Regions from separate parts of the Kaistia geumhonensis genome, predicted to be linked through region 1. Evidence: predicted binding sites of a transcription regulator. Region 1 holds the regulator's gene; the other holds the start of a gene.

Region 1 (3,406 bases):
TCTGCGTGCGAGGAAACGATGAGAGGGCAAGAAGCAGGCGAAGCGGGCCCTCCCCCGCGGGTCGCCCTCGACGCCGAAATGGCGTCGCTACACCTACGCCTTCGGGCCTGACGAAGATGGCCGAACGCCAATCCACTCCTGGCCGAGTTCGGGCCCTGGGCCGCAAAGGAAAAGGGCGCGCCCCTCGCGGTGACGCGCCCTCGATCATGTCCGGAGAAAGCCTCTCCCGGATAGCGCTCTCAATAGAAGTTGTAGCGCAGGCCGAGACGGACTTCGTTGGCCGAGATGTTGTCGTAATTGATCACGCCGCCGCCGCCGGCCGGGATATAGCCCGAGACCGCGTCGCCGAGATTGAGATAGCGATAGTTGAGGTCGACCGACATGTTGGGCGAGAAGGCATAGGACACGCCGGCCATGAGGGCATAGGCGAAGTTCCACTGGCTGCCGCCGTCCCAATAGCCCGAATTGCCGTCCGGATTGACGAAGGCGACATTCGAGGTCTGAAGGTAGGACGTACCGATACCGGCGCCGACATAGGGCGTGAAGCCCGACCAGGTGCCGACATCGACATAGCCGTTGACGAGGAAGGTCCAGGCGGCGATGTCCGCAGTCTCGACGGTGTGATCGATGCCGTAGAGCTCGCCACAGCCGCCGCAATAGCCCTGCCCGTAGGAGCCCGACTGGAATTCGTAGTCGATCGTGCCGTCGACGCGGAAGTGGTCGTTGAAGCGATAACCGGCGCCGATACCGATGAGGCCGGTATTGTCGAGCGAGTTGTTGCTCCAGTTGTCGACATAGCTTGGCGTGACGAAGCTGATGTCGGGATTATTGTACCACTTGTAGCCGATATCGCCGCGCAGATACCAGCCGCCCGTCGCGATGACGGGCGCGGGCTCCACATAGGGCTCCGGAAGGTCGGCCGCGTGGGCGGCGCCCGCGGCGGCGATGCCCGCCCCGACCACGGCAGCGAGCGTTAAGGTCTTCACGTAACCCATCGAAGTCTCCCCGATCGAAGGCTGGACCGAGACATCGCCCGATCAATCTGAATCCGTCGCAGCCGACTTTGCCGGGGAACGTTTAAGAACAGATTAACTACGTCACTTAACCACGATTGTTTACGTTACTTCTTCGTTAACGGCCGAGAGCCGGCCGCTTTCTCTTTGCGAAGAAGGGGTTGCCGCAACAGCGAAACGGCCGGAGCGGGGCTCGCGCGCCCGCTCCGGCCGTCAATCATGCTGAAGTTCGGTAAGGCGGCCGATCAGTTTGCGGCACCGGCAAACTGGTCGTCGAAGGCATAGCCGGAGCCGCGCACCGTGCGGATCGGATCCTTGACGCGGCCGCGATTGACCGCCTTGCGCAGCCGGCCGATATGCACGTCGACCGTGCGCTCGTCGACATAGACGTCGCGGCCCCAGACGCCGTCGAGCAATTGCTCGCGCGAGAAGACGCGGCCGGGGCTCTTCATGAGGAACTCGAGCAGCCGGAATTCCGTCGGACCGAGCCGCAATTCGCGGCCCGAGCGGCGGACGCGGTGCGTCTCGCGGTCGAGCTCGATGTCGCCGGCCCGAAGCAGCGAGGCGATCACCTCCGGCCGCGAACGGCGCAGGATGGCGCGCACGCGGGCCATGAGTTCAGGCACCGAGAACGGCTTAACGACATAGTCGTCGGCCCCGGTCGCAAGGCCGCGGATCCGCTCCTGCTCCTCGCCGCGGGCGGTGAGCATGATGATCGGCAGCGTGCGGGTCGTCTCGCGTGCGCGCAGGCGGCGGCAGAGCTCGATGCCCGAAATGCCGGGCAGCATCCAGTCGAGCAGCAGGAGATCAGGCGTCGTCTCCTTGAGCCGCGTCTCGGCGTCGTCGCCGCGCGGCACGGCCTCGACGCTGTAGCCCTCGGCCTCGAGATTGTAGCGGAGCAGGAGGGCGAGCGCTTCCTCGTCCTCCACGATCATCACGCGGGGGGTCATCGCGATGTCCCTTCAGGCCCGGTCAGGCGGCGTCGTAGGAGACCTTGGTCACGCTCGATTCGTCCTGCTTCGGCCGGTCCTGCGTCAGCGACTCGCCGGTCACCACATAGTGCACGGTCTCGGCGATGTTGGTCGCGTGGTCGCCGATGCGCTCGATGTTCTTGGCGCAGAAGAGCAGATGCGTGCACAGCGAAATGTTGCGCGGATCCTCCATCATGTAGGTGAGGAGTTCGCGGAACAGCGAGGTGTACATGCTGTCGATGTCGGCGTCGCGGCGCCAGACCTCGAAGGCCTGGTTGACGTCGCGCGAGGCATAGGCGTCGAGGACGTCCTTGAGCTGGGCGAGCGACAGCTCGGCCATGTGCTCGACGCCGGTGATGAAGCGCTTCGACTGGAACTGCCCGTCGAGCGCGAGGACGCGCTTGGCGATGTTCTTGGCCAGATCGCCGATGCGCTCGAGGTCGTTCGAGATGCGCATGGCGCCGATCACCTCGCGCAGGTCGAGCGCCATCGGCTGGCGGCGGGCGATGATCATGATCGCCAGCTCTTCCGTCTCGCGCTGCACCTGGTCGAGGCGGCGATCGTCGGCGATGACCGCGTTGGCCATCGTCACGTCCAGCCGCGTCAGCGCCCGCACGGAGAGATCGACCAGCCGCTCGGCCATGCCGCCCATCTCCGCGATGCGGCGCTGCACGTCCTTGAGTTCGTCGTCGTAGCGGGAAACGATGTGTTCCGACATGTCGTCCTCCTGGCCGTGGGGCTCAGCCGAAGCGTCCGGTGATGTAGTCCTGGGTGCGCTTGTCGCCCGGGGCCGTGAAGATCTTCGACGTCTCGTCGAATTCGATCAACTCGCCGAGATACATGAACGCGGTGTAGTCGGAGACGCGCGCCGCCTGCTGCATGTTGTGCGTCACGATGGCGATCGTGTAGTCGGCGGTCAGCTCGTCGATCAGTTCCTCGATCTTCGAGGTCGAGATCGGGTCGAGCGCCGAGCAGGGCTCGTCGAACAGCACGACCTCGGGCCGCACCGCGATCGAGCGGGCGATGCAGAGGCGCTGCTGCTGGCCGCCCGAGAGGCTGAGGCCGCTCGAGGAGAGCTTGTCCTTGACCTCGTTCCAGAGGGCTCCGCGCGTCAGCGCCGCCTCGACGCGCTCGTCCATCTCGGAGCGCGACAGATTCTCGTAGAGGCGGACGCCGAAGGCGATGTTGTCGTAGATCGACATCGGGAACGGCGTCGGCTTCTGGAAGACCATGCCGATGCGGGCGCGCAGCAGGTTGAGATCCTGGCCCGGGGCGAGGATGTTGCCGCCGTCGAACAGAACCTCGCCCTCGGCGCGCTGCTTCGGATAGAGGTCGTACATGCGGTTCAGGACGCGCAGCAGCGTGGACTTGCCGCAGCCCGACGGGCCGATGAAGGCGGTGACCTTCTTCTCGTAGAGCGGC
Region 2 (3,406 bases), 530 kb from region 1:
GACGGCATCACGCCGCTCGAGGCGAAGATCCTGCGGGCCGCCGCGCGCGCCGGCCGCCGCACCGGCGCCATCATCGGCAGCCACACCATCCGCGGCCGCGTCGTGATGGATCAGCTCGACATCATCGAGAAGGAAGGCTATCGCCCCGACCGCTTCATCTCGATCCACACCCAGGAAGAGCCCGATTTCGCGCTCAACCGCGCCGTGGCGGATCGTGGCGCCTGGATCGAGTTCGACCATGTCGGCCGTGCGCCGGACGATGCGGTCGCCGACCTCGTCATCCGCGCCCTCGACGCGGGCTATGAAGCGCAGATGCTGGTCAGCCACGATCGCGGCTGGTACGACCCCGCGCTGCCCGGCGGCGGCACACCGATGCCCTACACGCATCTTTCCGACGTGCTGCTGCCGCTCCTCGCCGCCCGCGGCGTCGAGGCGGAAACGCTGCGCCGCCTGACGCACGACAACCCGTTCAATGCCTATGCACGCTGAGGGACGTCAGAACCACATGTCGCTGACGCAAGCAGCGTCGCGCGGCACGGTCCTGAAACTCGCAAAACCATCGAAGTGATGCACCGGCAGATGGGCGACGGCGTCAGCGGGCGCGAGTCGGACGTTGACCGCCATGCGCCGCCTTCCGTCGGCCGTCGTCGAAAGGTCGCGCCAACAAAGCAGGCAGCCGCAGGTCGGACAGAAATGCGTCTCGATCTCAGCCGGCGTCTCGCCTTCGCGCTGATAGACAGTGGTCGGCCCCTCCAAACGGATGCGCTCATTCTCGTAGTCATAGGCCCAGAGCGCGCCATAGCGCCGGCAGAGCGTGCAGTTGCACGCCGTGACCGCCCCAGGATCGCCCGAAAGAGTCCAGCACGCCCTGCCGCAATGACAGGTCCCGATCAGCACGCCCTCACCTCCCGCCATCCCTAGCCGCCCGAAAGCAGCCATTTGACAAAGGCGGCGATCGGCACCCCGGCGATCACCAGCACCGCGACGGCGATGCGCAAGAGATTGCCGAAGCGGTCATCGCTGAACAGCGGCTTGCCGGACGGTCGTCGGATCATGCGCGGCTCCCTTCCCAAGCATCCGGTGACGGATCATCGACCCTCGCCGCGCCGACCGCAAGCGAGAGACAACCGCAACGGCAAGGCCGCTACTGACGACGCATCATATGACTGAAAATGAGGAGGTTTTTGGTGGGTGCACTAGGGATCGAACCTAGGACAAGCTGATTAAGAGTCAGCTGCTCTACCAACTGAGCTATGCACCCGCCGCGCTGCGGAACTTGCCGCCGCGAACGAGGCGGTGTGTAGCAAAGGCGGTGGGGGCTGTCCAGCACCCTCGTCGCGATTTCGCCGCCTGTGGAAATCTTCGCTCTCCCGGCAGCGGCGCCGCGCCACGCGCGCCGGCTTCATTCCCCTGTCACGTCGGGCGGTTTTGTTGCGCTTTCGCAGAGAGATCGAGACCGACAGCAGCCACAGGGGAACCCCATGATCACGAGGCTCACGACCGCCGCGCTTGCCGCGACGCTCCTCGCCGGCACCGCCCTTCCCGGACTTGGTGCGGCGGAAGCGGCCGAAATGTTCAACCGCATCGCCACGTTCCATGTCGTCGACAACCTGCCCGAGGGCGCCGACAGAGAGAAGGCGACGGTCGCCGAGATCATTTCCGCTTCCGCCGACGGCAATACGCTCGTCTATACCGACAGCCCCGGCGAGCGGATCGGCATCATCGACCTGGCGGACCCCAAGGCGCCGAAGCCGGCCGGCACGGTCGCGCTCGGCGGCGAGCCGACCTCGACCGTCGTCGCCGGTGGCCATGCGCTGGTCGGCGTGGTGACCTCGAAGGACAAGGCGAAGCCCGCCGGCCATCTCGCCGTCGTCGATCTCGCCTCGAAGACCGTCGCCGCCACCTGCGATCTCGCCGGCCAGCCCGATTCGCTGGCCAAGAGCCCGGACGGCAGCTTCCTTGCCATCGCGATCGAGAACGAGCGCGACGAGGAGGTGAATGACGGCGCGATCCCGCAGATGCCGGGCGGCAGCCTCGTGACCTTCCGCCTCGCCGCCGACGGCACGGTCGATTGCGGCACGAAGACCGTGATCGACGTCTCGGGGCTCTCGGCGGTCGCGCCCGAGGATCCGGAGCCGGAATTCGTCGACTTCAACGCGAAGAACCAGATCGTCCTGACGATGCAGGAGAACAACGAGATCGTCATCGCCGACGCCGCCACCGGCAAGGTCGTGACGCATTTCTCGGCCGGCAGCGTCGATCTCGACGGCATCGACACCGGGAAGGACGGCGTGATCGACCTGTCCGCTGCCATGAAGGGCGTGGCGCGCGAGCCGGACGCCGTCGGCTGGATCGGCGACGACCGCTTCGTCACCGCCAACGAAGGCGACTGGAAGGGCGGCAGCCGCGGCTTCACCATCTTCAAGGCGGATGGCACGGTCGATTTCGACAGCGGCACCAGCCTCGAATACGAGACGGTGCGGCTCGGCCATTATCCTGAGAAGCGCAACAAGAAGGGCAACGAGCCGGAGGGTATCGAAGTCGCCCGCTTCGTCGACGAGACGCTGATCTTCGTCGGCTCCGAGCGTGCCTCGCTGGTCGGCGTCTACAAGGACGAAGGCGCCGGCAAGGCCCCGACGCTCCTGCAGGCGCTGCCGGGCGGCATCGGGCCGGAGGGCCTGCTCGCCATTCCGCAGCGCAGTCTTTTCGTCACCGCCTCCGAGAACGACCTCCGCGAGGACGGCCTGATCGGCTCGGTCGTCACGATCTACGAGCGCAGCGATGCGCCAGCCGCCTATCCGACGCTCGTCTCGGCCGACAAGGACGGCAAGCCGATCGGCTGGGCCGCGATTTCGGGCACTGCCGCCGATCGCACGGCGCCGGGCAAGCTTTACGCCGTCGTCGACAGCGCGCAGTCGCAAGGCGCGATCCTGACGATCGACGCGGCGCAGTCCCCGGCCGTCATCACCGACCGCATCGTCGTCACGAAGGACGGCAAGCCGGTCGAAAATCTCGACCTCGAGGGCATCGCGCTTGCCGCCGATGGCGGGTTCTGGCTTGCCTCGGAAGGCAATCCCGAGCGCGAGAAGAACAAGACGCAGTCGACGCTGCTGCGCACCGACGCCAAGGGCGTTCTGGTGGAGGAGATCGCGTTGCCGGCCGAGCTCGCTGACAAGGCCACGCGCTTCGGCTTCGAGGGCGTGACCGTCACCGGCTCGGGTGCCGACGAGACGGTCTGGCTCGCGGTGCAGCGCGAGTGGAAGGACGACCCGAAGGGCATGACCAAGCTTCTTGCCTACAAGCCGTCCGCCAAGAGCTGGGCCGCCGTTCACTATCCGCTCGAAAAGGCCGGCAAGGGCTGGGTCGGCCTCTCCGAGATCACCGCCGTTCCGGGAGGTCTGGTGGT

What was found. Region 1 encodes PhoB, which activates phosphate uptake and scavenging genes when phosphate is short. Its sites were predicted from a motif close to TGTCATNNANCTGTCAT; they were not measured.
Region 2: QO015_RS20880 (esterase-like activity of phytase family protein) is a predicted target of PhoB. The motif match lies at 1,401-1,417, and genes of this name have one in related genera.

The regions. Positions count from the first base shown of each region.
Region 1 is NZ_JAUSWJ010000001.1:3,866,552-3,869,957, reverse strand. Features, by position in the region: gene QO015_RS18325 (outer membrane protein) at 240-995, opposite strand; gene phoB (phosphate regulon transcriptional regulator PhoB) at 1,259-1,963, opposite strand; gene phoU (phosphate signaling complex protein PhoU) at 1,986-2,702, opposite strand; gene pstB (phosphate ABC transporter ATP-binding protein PstB) at 2,725-3,406, opposite strand, start outside.
Region 2 is NZ_JAUSWJ010000001.1:4,401,429-4,404,834, reverse strand. Features, by position in the region: gene QO015_RS20900 (phosphotriesterase family protein) at 1-489, shown strand, start outside; gene QO015_RS20895 (GFA family protein) at 496-897, opposite strand; gene QO015_RS20890 (hypothetical protein) at 918-1,055, opposite strand; tRNA gene QO015_RS20885 (tRNA-Lys) at 1,186-1,261, opposite strand; gene QO015_RS20880 (esterase-like activity of phytase family protein) at 1,482-3,406, shown strand, end outside.